One region of the Ralstonia flatus genome, then DNA from elsewhere that is predicted to be linked to it. Evidence: predicted binding sites of a transcription regulator. Region 1 holds the regulator's gene; the other holds the start of a gene.

The links. Region 1 encodes FNR, which switches genes on or off when oxygen is low (the NO sensors DNR and NnrR bind a similar motif). Its sites were predicted from a motif close to TTGATNNNNATCAA; they were not measured.
Region 2: R2676_RS05660 (DUF2249 domain-containing protein) is a predicted target of FNR. The motif match lies at 6,407-6,420, and genes of this name have one in related genera.

What each region holds. Positions count from the first base shown of each region.
Region 1 is NZ_CAUDLI010000003.1:61,080-69,999, forward strand. Features, by position in the region: gene R2676_RS07295 (pseudouridine synthase) at 1-451, opposite strand, end outside; gene scpB (SMC-Scp complex subunit ScpB) at 542-1,384, opposite strand; gene R2676_RS07305 (sulfite exporter TauE/SafE family protein) at 1,871-2,614, opposite strand; gene fnr (fumarate/nitrate reduction transcriptional regulator Fnr) at 2,794-3,522, shown strand; gene R2676_RS07315 (hypothetical protein) at 3,544-3,798, opposite strand; gene R2676_RS07320 (FixH family protein) at 3,795-4,022, opposite strand; gene ccoG (cytochrome c oxidase accessory protein CcoG) at 4,058-5,521, opposite strand; gene ccoP (cytochrome-c oxidase, cbb3-type subunit III) at 5,518-6,441, opposite strand; gene R2676_RS07335 (cbb3-type cytochrome oxidase subunit 3) at 6,454-6,636, opposite strand; gene ccoO (cytochrome-c oxidase, cbb3-type subunit II) at 6,640-7,323, opposite strand; gene ccoN (cytochrome-c oxidase, cbb3-type subunit I) at 7,334-8,791, opposite strand; gene ccoS (cbb3-type cytochrome oxidase assembly protein CcoS) at 8,887-8,920, opposite strand, start outside.
Region 2 is NZ_CAUDLI010000002.1:434,507-443,426, forward strand. Features, by position in the region: gene R2676_RS05635 (ABC transporter substrate-binding protein) at 1-835, opposite strand, end outside; gene R2676_RS05640 (ABC transporter permease) at 1,125-2,021, opposite strand; gene R2676_RS05645 (ABC transporter ATP-binding protein) at 2,011-2,805, opposite strand; gene R2676_RS05650 (GntR family transcriptional regulator) at 2,859-3,581, opposite strand; gene R2676_RS05655 (nitric-oxide reductase large subunit) at 3,727-6,003, opposite strand; gene R2676_RS05660 (DUF2249 domain-containing protein) at 6,036-6,326, opposite strand; gene nirK (copper-containing nitrite reductase) at 6,598-8,097, shown strand; gene R2676_RS05670 (formylglycine-generating enzyme family protein) at 8,114-8,905, shown strand; gene R2676_RS05675 (SCO family protein) at 8,902-8,920, shown strand, end outside.

The DNA.
Region 1 (8,920 bases):
TGCGGTTCTGCTGCTTGCCACGACCACCCGCGCTCTTGCCAGCTGCACCTTCCGTACGCTCGCTGCGCTCCGCGCGTTCTGCCGGCTGGCCTTCGCCCTGGCGACGGCGGTTCTTGCCGAAACGGCCGCGCGGGCCACGTCGCTCGCCCTGCCCTTCGGCGGGCGCCTGTTCCGTAGGAGCTGCGCCTTCTGCGGCAGCGGCCGCCGGCTCGCCGGCTGCCTCTTTCGGCTTGCGTGCCCGGGGGGCGCGGCTCTTGCGCGGTTGCGCAGCCTGGCCAGCGTCTGCGGCACCCGCGTCAGCGACTTCGCCTTCGGGGCGACCATCCTGCTGCTGGCGGCGAGAAGCCACGAGGTTGCGCAAGCCGCGGCGCAATCCCTTGCGACGAGGCGCGGCCTCAGTCCCATCACCGCCATCTTGTCGCGGCGGCTGAGCGTCGGCGTCGGCCGGCATACGTGTATCCATGGAATCTGGCTGAGTGCTCACAACGTCTTTCAAATCTAGGGGTTCAAACCATGCGCCGACTGCGCGGCGAACATGGTGTTACGAATGTTCATTGGCAGGAGCCACGGGTGGCTCAGCCGGTGTTTTGTGCTCGTCTTCGGACGCGACCTCGGTCGCACTCACCGCCTGCGCTTCGGCCTCCAGGGCCGGTTCCTGGCCCGCGACCACTTCAGACTGCACCGGCGTTTCCACAACCACCTCGGCAGGTGCCTCGGCCACCGGCAATTCCGCGGTTTCCGCCACCGAGACGTCTGCGCTTTCGGCACCTTCCGGCGCGTCGTTGACCATCGCCGTCAACTCTTCCACTGCAATTGCGCCGCCCTCGAATTCGATGGCGCCCTGCTCGAGCAGGCTTGCCTGCGCCTGGGCGCGGGCATCTTCCAGCGGCGGCAGCTCGTCGAGCGAGCGCAGGCCAAGGTCGTCGAGAAACTGCTTGGTCGTCGCATACAGCGCCGGACGGCCCGGCACGTCACGATGACCGATGACCTCGATCCAGCCGCGGTCTTCAATCTGCTTGATGACCTGCGTGTTGACCGTCACGCCGCGAATGTCTTCGATATCGCCGCGCGTCACCGGTTGGCGATAGGCGATGATCGCCAGCGTTTCCATCACGGCGCGCGAGTACTTGGGCGGCTTTTCCGGATGCAGGCGGTCGAGATACACACGCATCTCGGGGCGGCTCTGCAAACGCCAGCCGGAGGCCAGCGCAACCAGTTCGACACCGCGATTGAGCCAGTCCTGGCGCAGCTCTTCGAGCAGCACACGGATGGTGTCTGCGGAAACATCTTCGTCGAACAGCTTGCGCAAGTCATTGACTCGCAACGGGTCCTGCGCGCAGATCAGCGCGGTCTCGAGGACGATCTTCGCCTCTTGGGTATTCATCGGGTTGAGCGGCTCGTCATTGCTCGCGCGCGGCAAGTCGCCGTCACGCTTGAGGTTTGTCGTCCCACCGCGAAGCACGCGGCATTTCTGAATGCTGTTGCCCACCCGGGCCTGGCGCGCGAAGGCCAATTATTCAATTGGGCCTTGCACCGAAACGCAGTGGCTATGCCCGCAAAGTAGGGCCGGAGGAGCGAGTTGATCCGGTGCCGGTCAGGCACCACAAGGGCAATTTCTTCCGCCGCCATGGGGACGGATACTGCGCCGGACGACTGTCAACGAAGAATGGCAGCCCGCCCGAATCGACTGTCCAGGGTGACTTTACCGCTGGATGGCATCGCTTGGCGCCGCGCTTGGGATTGTTAATGTGCGCGGGTGGCGAATCGAATTGTTGTCGATTGTAGGGCAATTTCCCGCGGCGCCGCAACCGGGAAGATGTCCTAGCCGCCCGTCCCAGGCAGGATGGCGATTTTCGCGTGCTTTAAACGCCTACAGTACGAGACAGAAGCCGTGTGCGTTGAGCATCTCCGGCAGCCAGATCGCGTGCACCAGGCCCCAGATCCCGAACACGGCGATAGCGACGCCCGCCGCGCCGCGTGCCCACCGCTGTCGCGACAGGCCGCGCAGCCAGCCGGCCAGACCGGACATCATCAATAGATTGGGCAGCGTACCGGCACCAAAGGCGAGCATGACGACCGCCCCGGAGGGGCCGTTGCCTGCCAACAACGCCACGGCCAATGCGCCGTAGACCATGCCGCACGGCACCAGGCCCCAGGCCAATCCGGTGATATACCGGCGCAGCAACGGCGGCCGACGTTGCAGCCCGCCGCCTAGCGTGGCCGCCACCCGAGACAGCGCGCCGGCGACGCGACCAAGCAGCCGCTCAATCCACACGCTGCGCCACGTATCGGAGGCGGAACGCACGAGCAGCAGAACCCCGTAGGCAAGTAACAAAGCGCTGGCAAAGGCAAACAAGCCGCGCTGGATCGGTAGCCACTGCTGGCGCCAGATGGTCGCGCCCATCGCTCCCATGATGGCGCCGAGCAACGCATACGTGGTCAGTCGCCCCGCATGCATGACGACCTGCTCGAACCACAGCCGGCGACGCGACACAATTCGCACCGGCACGGTCCCGCGTTCCGCCGCCAGCGCGATACCGCTGCACATCGCCAGACAATGCACACCACCAAGCAGTGCAATTAGAAAAACACTCAGAAGCGCCGCGGCACTCATCTTTTTGACGCTCTTTTGATATGGGCTAAGGTTTTCGTTTTGCTGTGGCGAACTCAGCGTAATTGACGCGTTTTGCCGCATCGGAAATGTCCGACGGCAAGAAGGTCGCCGCTATAATAAGTTGAGTTGCACCACAAGAATTACTCATTTCACTTTCTGGAAATCCAGTCGCCCCGCCCGTGCTCACTCGAATCGCACTTACTGACCAAGCCTCGCGCTGCTCCACCTGTGTACTCGGGCAAATCTGCCTTCCGGTGGGGATGAATTCCGACGACGTGCGCAAGATGGACGATTTGGTCGGCGAGCGCATCCGTATTAAGAAGGGGCAATCGCTCTATGCTTTGGGCGAGCCGCTTGAAGCCGTGTACGGCATTCGTTTCGGCACGCTCAAAACCCATCTGACGCTTGAAGACGGCCGTCACCAGATCACGGGATTCCACCTGCCGGGTGAAATCGTCGGGCTCGATGGCATTGGCGACATGCGCCATGTGTCGGACGCGACTGCGCTGGAAGATACCGAAGTCTGCGTGGTGCGTTACGACGAGCTGCAACAGCTTTCGCGCCGACTGCCTTCGCTGCAGCATCAGTTCCTGCGCATCATGAGCAAGGAAATCTCGCAGGATCACCTGATGCTGCTCACGCTCGGGTCCATGCGCGCAGAAGAACGTCTCGCGGCTTTCCTGCTCAATCTTTCCAAGCGTTCGGCGCAGCGCGGATATTCCTCGACCGAATTCGTACTGCGCATGAGCCGCGAAGAACTGGGCAGCTATCTGGGTCTGAAACTCGAAACGGTCAGCCGCCTGTTTTCGCGCTTTGCCGAAGCGGGCCTCATTCAGATCCGCCAACGCCACGTCAAGCTCATCGACCTGGCCGGCCTGCGCCAGGTGATGAGCGGTCAGGCCGCCTGAGTTACCGTCCATGGCGCCCGCTCACACGAGCGGGTGTTCGTGCGCTTCCAGTTTGCCGATACCTGGCGATACATAGAGCGTCAGCGCGCTCGACAATCCGCACAGCAACCAGAACACAAAGAACGACACGGTGTAGACCGCCTGGGCCGACACCGTGATCTGCTCGCCGAAAAAACGCAGATCGGCAGGGTCTACCACAGCGAAGACCACAAGCTCAGCCAGCGCGGCCGACAGAAATGCCGGCCACAGAATCCACATCAGCAGTCGACGCTTCATCGGGCCTCCGCGGGCATGGCATGCGCGGGCGCCGCAGCCGGCTTCTCGACGACCAAACCGCGCCGCACAACGTTATCGTGAATGACGGCATCCGGATGCGAAGCCGCCAGCCAGATCGTCACGCCACAGCCGATGATGGCGACGAACGGTCCGGCCATCAGGAGCCACGGCCAGGGCTCACGCCACCAGGGGCGTGCGGGTGCTGAAGTTTGCGTTGCGTGCATCGTTGCCTCCTGTTGGAGATGCCGCTCGTGCCACGCTAGCGCGGCACAATGAAGCTTGACGGCTCGCGCAGCACGAGGCTGCCATTGCCGTGATCTGCCTGAATGACGAAATGGATCTTGTGCGAACCAGGCGTTGCGTCGTCAGCGGGTCGACGCACGCGCACCGGCACCAGACGATTGGCGGCAGGCGGCAATTCCAGCGTGGTCGATTCGCCTCGACCGCCTTCCACGTCCAGTTCCGGCATGCCTTCTGCGGTGATGGTCACGCGCAAGGGTTGCTCGGAGGCGTTCATCAACTGCAGGCGGTAAACGTTCTCGATCTTGCCGCCATCCACTTCGCGCGCAAGGGCACCACGATCGCGGATCACATCCACCTTGAGCGGCTGACGCATCATCAGGGCCACGATGAAGCCAATGATGAGCGCGAGCATGATCGCGCTGTAGATCAGCACGCGCGGGCGCAACAGATGCCGGCGCGCCTCTTTCGGGCTGAGCCGATCGTGCATGGCCCGCTCCGATGTATAGCGGATGAGGCCGCGCGGGTAGCGCATCTTGTCCATGACCTGATCGCAGGCGTCGATGCATGCGCCGCAGCCGATGCATTCGTACTGCAACCCCTGCCGGATGTCTATGCCGGTTGGGCACACCTGCACGCAGATGCTGCAGTCGACGCACGAGCCCAGGCCCTGCGCTTCAAAGTCGGCGTTGCGGGAGCGGCTGCCACGCGGTTCGCCCCGCTGCGTGTCGTACGTGACGACATAGGTATCGGGGTCGACCATCACGCTCTGGAAACGCGCGTACGGGCACATGTAGCGACACACCTGCTCGCGCATGAAGCCGGCGTTGCCCCATGTGGCGAAGGCGTAGAACAACATCCAGAACGTTTGCCACGGGCCGAGAGAAAGCGTCCACGTCTCCATGCCGAGATCGCGGATCGGCGTGAAGAAGCCGACGAAGGTGAAGCCCGTCCATAGCGCGATAAGAATCCACGCAGAATGCTTTGCGGCCTTCAGGCGAAACTTGCGCAGGCTCCAACGCTCACCGTCGAGGCGGATGCGGGCAAAGCGGTCACCTTCGACATGCCGCTCGATCCACATGAAGATCTCGGTGTAGACCGTCTGTGGGCAGGCATAACCGCAAAAGAGCCGCCCTGCCACCGCAGTGAACAGGAACAGCCCCAACGCCGACAGCACCAACAGCACCGTCAGGTAAATCACGTCCTGCGGCCATAACACGAGGCCAAACAGGTAGAACTTGCGTGCGCCCAGGTCAAACAGCACGGCTTGTCGACCATTCCACTGCAGCCACGGCAAGCCATAGAAGATGGCCTGAGTGGCCAGCACCAGCCAGACGCGCCAACGCGCAAACGCCCCGGTCACGGCACGCGGATAAATCTTGCGCCGGACCTCATAAAGCATTTGCTCGGTCGGTGCATCATCGGCGCCCGCCGCCGCAACGGCGGGCGTCATGGGGCGCCAGGCTGGTTCTTTGTCGCTCATTGCGCGTGGCTCGTGTTGCTATTGGAGAGGCCCCAGACATAGGCCGCCAGCATGCGGATCTTCTCCGGCGAGAGCAGGTTTTCGTGTGCCGGCATCGTGTTGTCGCGGCCCTTGAGGATGGCCTCGACGATGGTCGCTTCCGAACTGCCGTACAGCCAGACGCGGTCGGTCAGGTTGGGAGCGCCGAGCGCCTGATTGCCCTTGCCCGTTGCCATGTGGCATGCCGCGCAGACCGACTTGAACGTCGGCTCGCCCCGCGCTGCCTTGATCGGGTCATACGACAGGCCCGACAGCGAGCGCACGTAGTTCGCCACGTTGACCGCCTGGTTGCCGTCCACCACCGCGGCCAGCGACGGCATGACACCGTGACGGCCCTTGGTGATCGTGGTCAGGATGGTGTCGGGCTCGCCGCCGTACAGCCAATCGCCGTCGGTCAGATTCGGAAAGCCCTTCGAGCCGCCAGCATCCGAGCCATGGCACTGCGCACAGTTGTTCAGAAACAGGCGCTGGCCAATCTCATGGGCCTGCGGGTCGGCGGCGATCTGCTTGATGTCCATGCCGGCATAGCGCTCGTAGAGCGGTCGCACCTGCGCGTCGGCGGCCGCACGCTGCGAGGCCAGCTCGCCGCGTGTGGAGAAACCCAGCACACCGCCATATGCGCCCAAGCCCGGGTACAGGATCAGGTATCCCAGCGCAAAGATGCACGACAGCAAGAACATCCACATCCACCAGCGCGGCAGCGGATTGTTCAGTTCGCGCAGATCGCCATCCCAAACGTGGCCGGTATCTTCACCGGCGCTCTGCCCGGGTGCCACTTGAATACGCCGCTGGGAGAACAGCAGCCAGATGCACCACACGATGCCGACCAGGGCGATCGCTGCGATGTAATACCCCCAGAACTCCGAAATGAAGTCGCTCATGATTCTGTGTCCTTATTGATGCGGGCGCGACGCGTCTGCGCGCGCACCGGCGACCTCGGCCTCATCGGGCAGCAGGAACGGCAGCATGGCCGATTCCGCATTGGCGGCGCGACGATGCGCGGAGAATGCCCACCACGTGATGCCGACGAACAGCACGAGGAAGACGGCAGTCGCAATTGCACTCAGCATGGCCATGGCTTACTCCTTGGCGGCAACGGTGGCGGGTGCAGCAGCCGGCGCGGCAGCCACATCACGGACGTTGCGCAGTTCAATGCCCAGCCCTTGCAGATAGGCGACCACGGCGTCTTCTTCCGTCTTGCCGACCAGTTGCTCGCGCGCCCCGGCAATCTGCGCATCCGTGTACGGCACACCAAGCTGGCGCAGGACGTGCATCTTCTTTTCGATGTCGCTGTTGTCCAGCGGCGTCTTCGACAGCCACGCATACGACGGCATGTTCGACTCGGGCACCACCTCACGCGGATCGCGCAGGTGAATGCGGTGCCAGTCATCCGAGTAGCGTTGGCCCACGCGCGCCAAGTCCGGACCCGTGCGCTTGGAACCCCACAGGAACGGATGATCGAAGACCGATTCGCCCGCCAGCGAATAGTGGCCGTAGCGTTCGGTTTCAGCGCGCAGCGTACGCACCTGCTGCGAGTGGCAGCCAACGCAGCCTTCGCGAATGTAGATGTCGCGCCCAGCCAGCCGCAGCGGCGAATACGGTGCGATGCCCTTGACCGGCTCAGTGGTCGAATGCTGGAAGAACAGCGGCACGATCTGCACCAGCCCGGCAATGCTGACCACCACCAGCGTCAGCACGATCAGGAAGCCGATGTTCTTTTCGAGCGTCTCGTGCGAGAAAAACTTGTTGGATTGGTTGCTCATGTTCCCCTCCTCACTGTGCCGCGACCATCGGGGTCTGGGCGGGTTGAGGAATCGGCGCATCGATTGCCTTGCTGCCCTGGATGGTCTTGAACACGTTGAACGCCATCAGCAGCATGCCGCCCAGGAAGCACAGGCCGCCCAGCAACCGAATCAGGTAGAACGGGTACGTTGCCTTGACGGCCTCGACAAAGCTGTAGGTGAGCGTGCCGTCGGCCTCGGTGGCACGCCACATCAGGCCTTGCATCACGCCGGCCACCCACATCGCGGCGATGTAGAGCACCACGCCGATGGTCGCCACCCAGAAGTGCACTTCGATCAGGCGTGTGCTGTACATCTTCTGCTGGCCGAACAGGCGCGGGATCATGTAGTACATCGAGCCGATGGTGATCATCGCGACCCAGCCCAGGGCGCCGGAGTGCACGTGGCCGATCGTCCAATCGGTGTAGTGCGACAGCGCGTTGACGGTCTTGATGGACATCATCGAGCCCTCGAACGTCGCCATGCCGTAGAACGACAGCGCCACCACGAGGAACTTCAGGATCGGATCCGTGCGCAGCTTGTGCCAGGCACCCGAGAGGGTCATGATCCCGTTGATCATGCCGCCCCACGACGGCGCCAGCAGGATCAGCGAAAACACCATGCCAAGCGACTGCGCCCAGTCCGGCAACGCGGTGTATTGCAGGTGGTGCGGACCCGCCCACATGTAGGTGAAATTCAGCGCCCAGAAGTGCACGATCGACAGGCGGTACGAATAGATCGGACGCTCTGCCTGCTTGGGCACGAAGTAGTACATCATGCCCAGGAAGCTGGTGGTCAGGAAGAAGCCCACCGCGTTGTGGCCGTACCACCATTGCACCATCGCGTCTTGCACGCCGGCATAAGCCGAGTACGACTTCCACAGCGACACCGGCAGCTCGGCGTTGTTGACGATATGCAGCAGCGCGATGGTGATGATGTAAGCGCCGAAGAACCAGTTGGCCACGTAGATGTGCCGGGTCTTGCGCTTGATGATGGTGCCGAAAAACACGATCGCATAAACCACCCACACCACGGTGATCAGGATGTCGATCGGCCATTCCAGCTCGGCGTATTCCTTCGAACTTGTGTAGCCCAGCGGCAGCGTGATGGCAGCCGCCACAATCACGGCCTGCCAGCCCCAAAAAGTGAATGCAGCCAGCGTGTCGGAAAGCAGACGCACCTGGCACGTGCGCTGAACGATGTAGTAAGACGTCGCAAACAGCGCGCTGCCGCCGAACGCAAAGATGACGGCGTTCGTGTGCAGAGGACGCAGCCGGCCGTAGGTCAACCACGGCACCCCGAAATTCAATTGCGGCCAGATCAACTGGGCCGCGATCAGCGCACCGACCGCCATACCGACGATGCCCCAGACGATCGTCATGATCGAGAACTGGCGGACAACGCGGTAGTTGAAGGTCTGGGTGGGCTGCAACGCGCTGGACGATTGCATGCTTGCTCCCCAAGATAGTTGGTGTGATGTGGTCATGTTAAGAACCAGGCCGCTGGAGGGCCTTGACGTGCATCAAGGCAACCCGGCCAATGTGGTTAAGCAGTTCCGTTGTGCGACACTGCGTCGCGT
Region 2 (8,920 bases), on a different contig from region 1:
CGATGTAGATCTGCGCCGCTTTGGTCTTGTCCTTGGCGATGAAAGCGTTGGCTTCGTCCAGCGCCGCCACGAACGCCGCCGACAGCTTCGGGTTGGCCTCGTAGAACTTCTTGCTCGTGTAGGTCATGTCCAGCGTGATGTTGCCGAGCACGTCGACCGTGTTGAACACGCGGTGCAGGCCGGGCGCTGCCGCCTCGGTGTACGAGAACGGCGGCGAGGCCATGTGGCTGTTGATCTGGCTGCCGCCGGCCAGCATCACGGCGGTGGCGTCAGGGTGCGGCAGCGGCACGGTGATCGGGTCGAGCTTGTTGAACTGCTTGTCGCCGAAGGTCTTGGCGGCGGCCATTTGCAGCACCACGGCGGGCAGCGAGGTCTTGATGCCGGGCACGGCGATGCGGTCCTTGTCGGAGAAATCCGCCAGCGTTTTGACGTTGGGGTTGCGCGTCATGAGGTACATCGACGACGAGCTGAGCGACGACAGGCCGCGCACTTCCATCGCGCTGCCGCGGGTTTTGTCCCACAGCGTGAGGAAGCCCGGTACGCCGAGTGAGGCGATGTCGAGCGCGCCGGAGAGCATGGCGTCGTTGATGACGTTGCCGCCGTCGAGCACGCGGTAGCTGACCTTCACGTCGCCCAGGCCGGCGGCCTTGGCCTGCTTCTCCAGCAGGTGCTCGCTGGCCATGACCATGATGGGGAGGTAGAGGATGCCGTAGCCGTGGGAGATGCGGACTTCGGTGGCTTCTGCGTGGGCGGTGGTGATGGCGCCGGCCACGAGCGATGTGGCCAGCGTGGCGGCGACTGTCAGGCGGAGGATGGTGCGGCGGGGGGGCTGCATGTGTTGTCTCCTTGTTGTTGTCGATATGGTTGTTTGTTGGTGGAGTGTCCCTTGTTTCACCCCCTGCCGGGGGCGACTCACTTTCTTTGTCTTGCCAAAGAAAGTAAGCAAAGAAAGGCGCGCCCGAGATGGCGACTTCTCCTTGGATTTGTGTCACGGGGAGGGAGGGGAGGCAAACTCGCTGCGCTCAGACAGCCTCCCCTCTTTTTCCTCCCCGCGACAAAAATCCAAGGCGCCATCTAGGGCAGGGTACGGCCACACCGTCTGGGCGCTGGCGTTGCGCCCATGTTCAGTTCTGCATGCCCCAGCGTTTGACGGTGCGGGCTTCCAGCGTGCGGAATATTAGGTTCTCTACCAGCAGGCCGATGATGATCACCGTCAGCAGGCCGGCAAAGACTTCCGGAATCTGCAGCTGGTTCTTGTTTTCGTAGATGTACCAGCCCAGGCCGCCCTGGCCGGAGCTGACGCCGAACACCAGTTCGGATGCGATCAACGTGCGCCATGCGAAGGCCCAGCCGATCTTCAGGCCGGTGAGGATGGAGGGGAACGCGGCCGGGATCAGGATCTTGGTCAGGTATCCCATGCCGGAGAGCCCGTAGTTGCGGCCCACCATGCGCAGCGTGTTCGATACCGACAGGAAACCGGCATGCGTGTTGAGCGACACCGCCCACACTACCGAATGCACGATCACGAAAATCAGGCTGCCGTTGCCGAGGCCGAACCACACGAGTGCGATCGGCAGCAGCGCAATGGCGGGCAGCGGGTTGAACATGGCGGTGAGCGTTTCCAGGAAGTCCTGCCCGAGCCGGTTGCTGATGCCGAGCACGACCAGCGCGCAGGACAACGCCAAGCCGAGCGCGTAGCCTGCCAGCAGCGTTTGCATCGACGTGCCGATGCGAGCGAACAGCGTGCCGCTCGCTAACCCAGCCCACAAAGCCTGCACGGTGTCAGAGAAAGTCGGCAGCAGAAGCGGGTTGTCGAGCCAGCGCGCACCGCCTTCCCACACGAGTGCGAGCACGACGAGGATGACGAGCTTGCGCAGCCATGCCTGTTCGTACAAACGCTCGGCAATGGAGAGGGGTTTTTCCACCACGCCGATGCGCTCGAACGCCACGGGCGTGCTGTAGACAGGCGCGCGGTTGCTGATGTCGGTGGCGGCTGGCATGGAAAGCGTTTCAGTCTGCATGGGTTTCCTCCACTGCGCGGGCGAACAGCATGTCGTGGATCTCGGCTTCGAGCGCTTTGAAGCGCTCCGGGTCATCATCGCCGCGCGCGAGGCTCGGCAGCTCTGCGCGGACCTGGCCCGGATGCGGCGACAGGATCAGGATGCGGCTGCCGCAGCGGATCGCCTCCGGAATCGAGTGCGTGACGAACAGCACGGTGAAGCGCGTTTCGTCCCACAGCTGCAGCAGCTCGTCCTGCATCTTGCGGCGCGTGAGCGCGTCGAGCGCGGCGAACGGCTCGTCCATCAGCAGCACGTCGGGCTCCATCGCCATGCCGCGCGCAATGGCCGCGCGTTGCTTCATCCCGCCTGACAGCATGTGCGGGTGATGGTCGGCAAACTTGGTGAGGTTGACCTTGTTGATGTAGTGCAGCGCGCGTTCTTCGGCTTCACGCGCACCCAGCTTGCCCGTGGAGAGCAGCGGGAACAGCACGTTCTCTTTCACCGTCTTCCACGGCAGGAGCTGGTCGAACTCCTGGAACACCATCATGCGATCCGGCCCCGGCTTGGTCACGGGTTGGCCCTTCAGGCGGATCTCGCCCTCGGTGGGCGTGAGGTAGCCGCCGATGGCTTTCAGCAATGTCGATTTACCGCAGCCCGACGGCCCGAGCAGGATGTAGCGCTCGCCGGGATAGACCTGGAAGTCGACGCGGTACGTGGCCGTCACCAGATGCTGGCGAGTCTTGTACTGCAGCGTGACGCCGCGCACGTCCAGCAGCGGCGGCGCGGTCGGTGAGTTGGCCTGCATGATGTTGTCTCCTGTGTGTGTTTTTGTCGGATTGGGTTGCGGCGTATGCGGCGCTACCGGATATCGACGTGGTAGCGGAAGTGCGCCGCCGCGCCACGCGAGCGCCGCCATTCGAGCGGCACCCGGTCGTAGCCCCGCGCAACGCGTTCGATGACCATCACCGGATCGCCGGCCTGGATGCGCAGCAGCCGCGCATACGTTGCGTTGACGGCCTCGGCGGTGAGCGTTTCCTCAGCGCTGGCAATGATCTGCCCGCAGTGCGATTCGTACAGCGGATACAGCAGGTCGCCAAACGCCTCGAGTTCCAACGTGGCGAGCGGCGCAAAGCGGTCGTACGGCAGCCAGATTTCTTCGGCCAGCATGGGCGCGCCATCCAGCAGACGCAGTCGGGTCAGGCGAATGACGGGGGCGCCCGTTTCAATCTGCAGGCCCGCAGCGGGGGCAGACGGCGCATCCAGCACATCGCGCTTGAGGATGCGGCTCTCAGGAATGCGCCGCTCGCCGCTTTCACTCTGGAAGCGGAAGAACCGGAACAAGGAGCTGGCAAAGCTGGCGCGCCGCACGAAGGTGCCCCGGCCCTGGAAGCGTTCCAGCAGGCCTTCGGCCACCAAGACATCGACCGCTTTGCGGACCGTGCCGACCGCCACGTTGTACGTCTTGGCCAATTCGGCCTCAGTGGGGATGGCGTCGCCCGGGCGCCAGTGCTGCTGGGCGATCTGCGCGGCCAGATCGTCGCGCAATTGCTGATAGCGGGGCAGGCGGAGATCGGCGGGCATGGGTATCAAAAGTGGTCAACTATTCATCTATATGATTTGTCATTGTAGGGAGATTGAGGACGGTGGGCATTACAGGAAAACCCGCAGGGCCAGGTCTGCTCGACACGGGCCCTGCGGGTTTTGGTGGAACTGCTTGGGTTAAGGATTAACGCGTGGCGCGGACCGAAGCCGGCAACGGCTCAGTCTGTTGTGCCTTCGGACGGCGCAGCAACCGCAGCGCATACCAGGCCAGCACAAGCGCACCGATGGCGAACACGATGTCACCCGGCACACGCAGCCAGACCAGCGTTTCCATCACCTTCGAGTGCACGACTTCCGGCGAGCGGGCGTACCACATGCCCTTGGTGACGCTGGCCCACGCCTGGTAGATACCGGCCGGCAGCAGCGACATGAACACCATCATGGCCAGGCCGATGTTCAGGCCCCAGAATGCGGGCTTGAGCAGGCGGTCGGCATGCAGGTTGCGCGCATAGAGGCCGCGCAGGCAGAACAGCATGAGGCCGATACCGAGCATGCCGTACACCCCGAACAGTGCAGCGTGCCCGTGGGCGGCTGTCATGTTCAGACCTTGCACGTAGTACAGCGAAGCCGGCGGGTTGATGGCGAAGCCGAGGAGGCCGGCGCCGACGGTGTTCCAGAAGCCCACAGCCACGAAGCACAGCACGGGCCACTTGTAGGCATTGAGCCATGGCGTGCCTTGCGTGCGGCGATAGTTCTGCAGCGCTTCGAGCCCGATCAGCGTGAGCGGCACCACTTCCAGCGCAGAGAACACGGCACCCACCGAGATGATCGAGGTCGGTGTCCCCGTGAAGTACAGGTGGTGGAGCGTGCCCAGGATGCCGCCAAACAGGAACACGATCGTCTCGGCCACGATGGCGCGGTTGGCGCTGCTGGCGCGAATCAAGCCCAGGCGCGTGAAGATGAGCGCGATGACGGCGGTGGCGAACACTTCAAAGAAGCCTTCGACCCACAGGTGGACGAGCCACCAGCGCCAGTACTCGATCATCGAATAGTGCGTGTGTTGGCCCCACACCAGCGACGTCGAATAGAACCCGCCGATGCACGTGGCCGACAGGAACACCATGGCAGTCAGACCACGCGATTCCGACGGCGTCTTCAGTGCCGGCCACAGGGCGCGGCCCAGCAGCACGACCCAGAACAGCAGGCCGACAAACAGCAAGATTTGCCAAACGCGGCCCATGCTGGTGTATTCCAGCCCTTGGTTGCCGACCCAGAAGCCGAAGTCCGCACCGCGATGTTGCAACGTGCCGAGCCAGCCGGTGGTGATGGAGCCCACCACGATAAAGATCAGCGCCCAGAACAGCAGGTCAACGCCAAGCTTCTGGAACTTCGGTTCACGCCCCGACAGCAGCGGCGCAATGTACAGGCCCGTAGCGAGCCACGCCGTGGCAATCCACAGCACGCCGAGTTGCGTATGCACGGTCCGGCTGATCACGTACGGCAGCACCTGTGCCAGCGGAATCCCGAAGAACGATTCACCCTCCACCGCATAGTGCGCGGTGATGGCGCCCATGCCGATCTGCACCAGCATCAGGCCGATCACGGCGAAGAAGTATTTGCGGGTGGCCTTCATCGACGGCGTGGCTGCCACGTTCAGGAACGGATCGGCCGGCAGCGGCGCAGCCTCTTCTTCGTGCTTGCTGCTGCCATGCAGCCACAGCATGGCGGCAATACCGCCCAACAGCAGCACGATGCTGACCATCGACCACATGGCGGCGCCGCCGGTCATGGTGTTGCCCACGAGCGGTTCATGCGGCCAGTTGCTCGTGTACGAGATGTCGGTCTCGCCCGGGCGGTCCGCTGCGGCGGCCCACGATGTCCAGAAGAAGAATGCCGCCAGGGCTTCGCGGTCGGCCGCTTCCGGCAGCACGCCGGTGGCCATGGCGTATTGGTCGCGCAGCGTTGCCAGCGACGGATCGGTGCCGAACAGCGCCTCGAAGTGCTGCGCCACACCACGGATGGCCTCTGCGCGCTCACGCGATACGGTCAGGATGTCGTGATTGGCGTCGTACGTGTTGCGGCGCATTTCCTCCTTCACGCTGGCGTCGAGAGCGGCTTGCTGCACGGTCGTCAGCGGTGCGTCGGTATCGAACTGCTGATGCGCGCGGATGGCTTGCAGCGCCGTGGCTTCACGGTGCAGCCAGTCGGCAGACCAGTCGGGCGCAACGTAGCTGCCGTGGCCCCAGACGGTGCCAAGCTGCTGGCCCCCGGCTGCCAGCCAGGCCTGTTGCCCGCGCTGGATTTGTTCGCCCGTAAAGAGCACCTCGCCCACAGAGGTGACGACGGCATGCGGAATCGGCGGCGCTGCCAGATAGATCTGCCGGCCCAGATAACCCAATGCCCCGAACGACAGAATAAAGATCAGGCCGAGCCACCGCCACAGCCTCTGATTGGTTTTCATGACAAGGTTCCTTGCAGGATGCAATCGGAAATTCAGGCGCCACCACCGCAACCGCCGCAGCAGTGGCCGGCGCTGGCGGCAGACGCCACCTTGGTAATGGCAACGCGCCACGTGACGGGGGCGCGCTCAAGGTAGTCCCAGGAAAACTGGCCCGGGCGCTCCACTTGAAACTGCGACTGCAGCGGGCGCGGATCGTGATCGTTGATCAGCTCCAGGCGCTGGCCGATGCCGAGTTCGCCAAAGGCGGAGAAGATCAGCGGATGGCGCTCGCGCGGCGCCAGCACGCGGAGGTCGAGCTGGATGGTGGAGGCGGACTGTGTCATGGGGATGCCCTCTGTGGGTGTCGCATCAAAAAGATGCATTAAAGATGCAACTATATTAATGATCGGAATCCGCCGCGTTATTGATGTATGTCAGATGCTTGTTTTATGGGTCTCTTGATGCAGCGAATCCCGCCACGACAAGGTTGCCTGCCGTACGGCGTGACGGATGTGCCGTATGTGGGCGGTTTTCGTTTGCGCTGTATCAAAGCCCTACTGGCTGTCGGGACCTAACGTGGAGCGGACGACACCAGACCGATACACGGGGGAAAAAATGAGCCGTCTTCACACCGTCCGCAGCCTCATGCGCGCGGGCCTGATTTCTGTGGTGCTGGGCGCACTGCTTGCGGGCACTGCGGCCCGCGCCGCCAGCGCCAAATTGCCGGGTGACTTCGGGCCGCCACGCGGCGAGCCTATCCACGCCGTCCTGACAAGTCCGCCGCTTGTGCCGCCGCCGGTCAACCGGAACTATCCGGCCAAGGTCATCGTGGAATTGGAAGTGGTCGAGAAGGAAATGCAGATCTCCGAAGGGGTCAGCTACACCTTCTGGACGTTCGGGGGCACCGTTCCCGGCAGCTTCATCCGCGTGCGGCAGGGCGACACGGTGGAGTTCCACCTTAAGAACCACCCGAGCAGCAAGATGCCGCACAACATCGACCTGCACGGCGTGACCGGGCCGGGCGGCGGCGCAGCATCGAGCTTCACTGCACCGGGCCATGAGTCGCAATTCACCTTCAAGGCGCTCAACGAGGGCATTTACGTCTACCACTGCGCCACCGCGCCCGTGGGCATGCATATCGCCAACGGCATGTACGGCCTGATCCTGGTTGAGCCGCCCGAAGGCTTGCCCAAGGTGGATCACGAGTACTACGTCATGCAGGGCGATTTCTACACGGCCGGCAAGTACCGCGAGAAGGGCCTGCAGCCGTTCGACATGGAGAAGGCCATCGACGAACGTCCGAGCTACGTGCTGTTCAACGGTGCAGAAGGTGCGCTCACTGGCGACAAGGCGCTGCATGCCAAGGTGGGCGAAACGGTGCGCATCTTCGTGGGCAATGGTGGACCGAACCTCGTCTCCAGCTTCCACGTGATCGGCGCCATCTTCGACCAGGTGCGCTACGAGGGCGGCACCAACGTGCAGAAGAACGTGCAGACCACGTTGATCCCGGCAGGCGGCGCGGCGGTTGTGAAGTTCACCGCGCGCGTGCCTGGCAGCTATGTGCTGGTCGACCACTCGATCTTCCGTGCCTTCAACAAGGGTGCGCTGGCCATCCTCAAGATCGATGGGCCGGAGAACAAGCTGGTCTATTCCGGCAAGGAGCTGGATTCTGTGTACCTGGGCGATCGCGCCGCTCCCAACATGAGCGCCGTCACCAAGGCAACCCAGGCATCCGTGAGCGGTACGCTCACTGTGCAGGATCAGGTGCAGGCGGGCCGCGCCTTGTTTGCAGGCACCTGTTCGGTGTGCCACCAGGGCAATGGCGCCGGGTTGCCGGGTGTGTTCCCACCGCTGGCCAAGTCGGATTTCCTGGCGGCAGACCCCAAGCGTGCGATGAACATCGTGCTGCATGGCTTGAACGGCAAGATCAAGGTCAACGGGCAGGAGTACGACTCCGTCATGCCGCCAATGACGCAGCTCAATGACGACGAGGTCGCCAACATCCTGACCTATGTGCTCAACAGCTGGGACAACCCCGGCGGCCGCGTGAGCGCAGACGAAGTCAAGAAGGTGCGTGCCCAGCCGGCGCCCGCCAAGGCCGTGGCCGAACATTGAGCGCAGCCGCACGACCATGTCCCGCCTGAGCTTGCACCTTGCTGCCATGTTGATGGCATTCGCCAGCGCAACCGCGCACGCGGCCGCCTATGTGCGGTTGCCCGGCGGCGACTTCGACAGTGTGCTGCCACAGAACGCACCGGGGCAGCCGCAGCGGGTGCGTATCGAGCCGTTTGAGTTGCGCTCCACGCCCGTCACCATCGGCGAATTCCAGACCTTCGTGCAACGCCATGCTGCCTGGCAGCGCGGCCGTGTGGCGGAAGTCTTTGCCGGCAAGGCCTACCTTGCCGACTGGGCCGACGCGACGCACGCCGATCCGCAAGCGTCGCCGCAAGCGCCGGTGACCGGCGTGAGCTGGTTTGCCGCCCGTGCCTATTGCGAAAGTGAAGGCGCGCGTTTGCCGACATGGCTCGAGTGGGAATCGGCCGCTGCGGCCGATGCCACACGCGCTGATGCCCGCGACGACCCGCAATGGGCGCAACGCATTCTCGGCTGGTACGAGCGGCCCGCCACGCGTGTGTTGCCGCCCGTTGGCGGGCCCGCGGATGTCCATGGCGTACGGAACATGCACGGCCTGATCTGGGAATGGGTCGACGATTTCAACGCACTGTTCATTGCTGGAGACAGCCGCACCCAGGGCGACCCCGACAAGCAGAAGTTCTGCGGCGCAGGTGCGATCAGCATCGTCCGCCGTGACAGCTACGCCGTGCTGATGCGCGTGGCGTTGCTGTCTTCACTCGAAGGCGCAGATGCCACAGGCAGTCTCGGCTTTCGCTGCGCCCGATCCCTCAATGGAGACCATCCATGATGTGCATGAATTTCC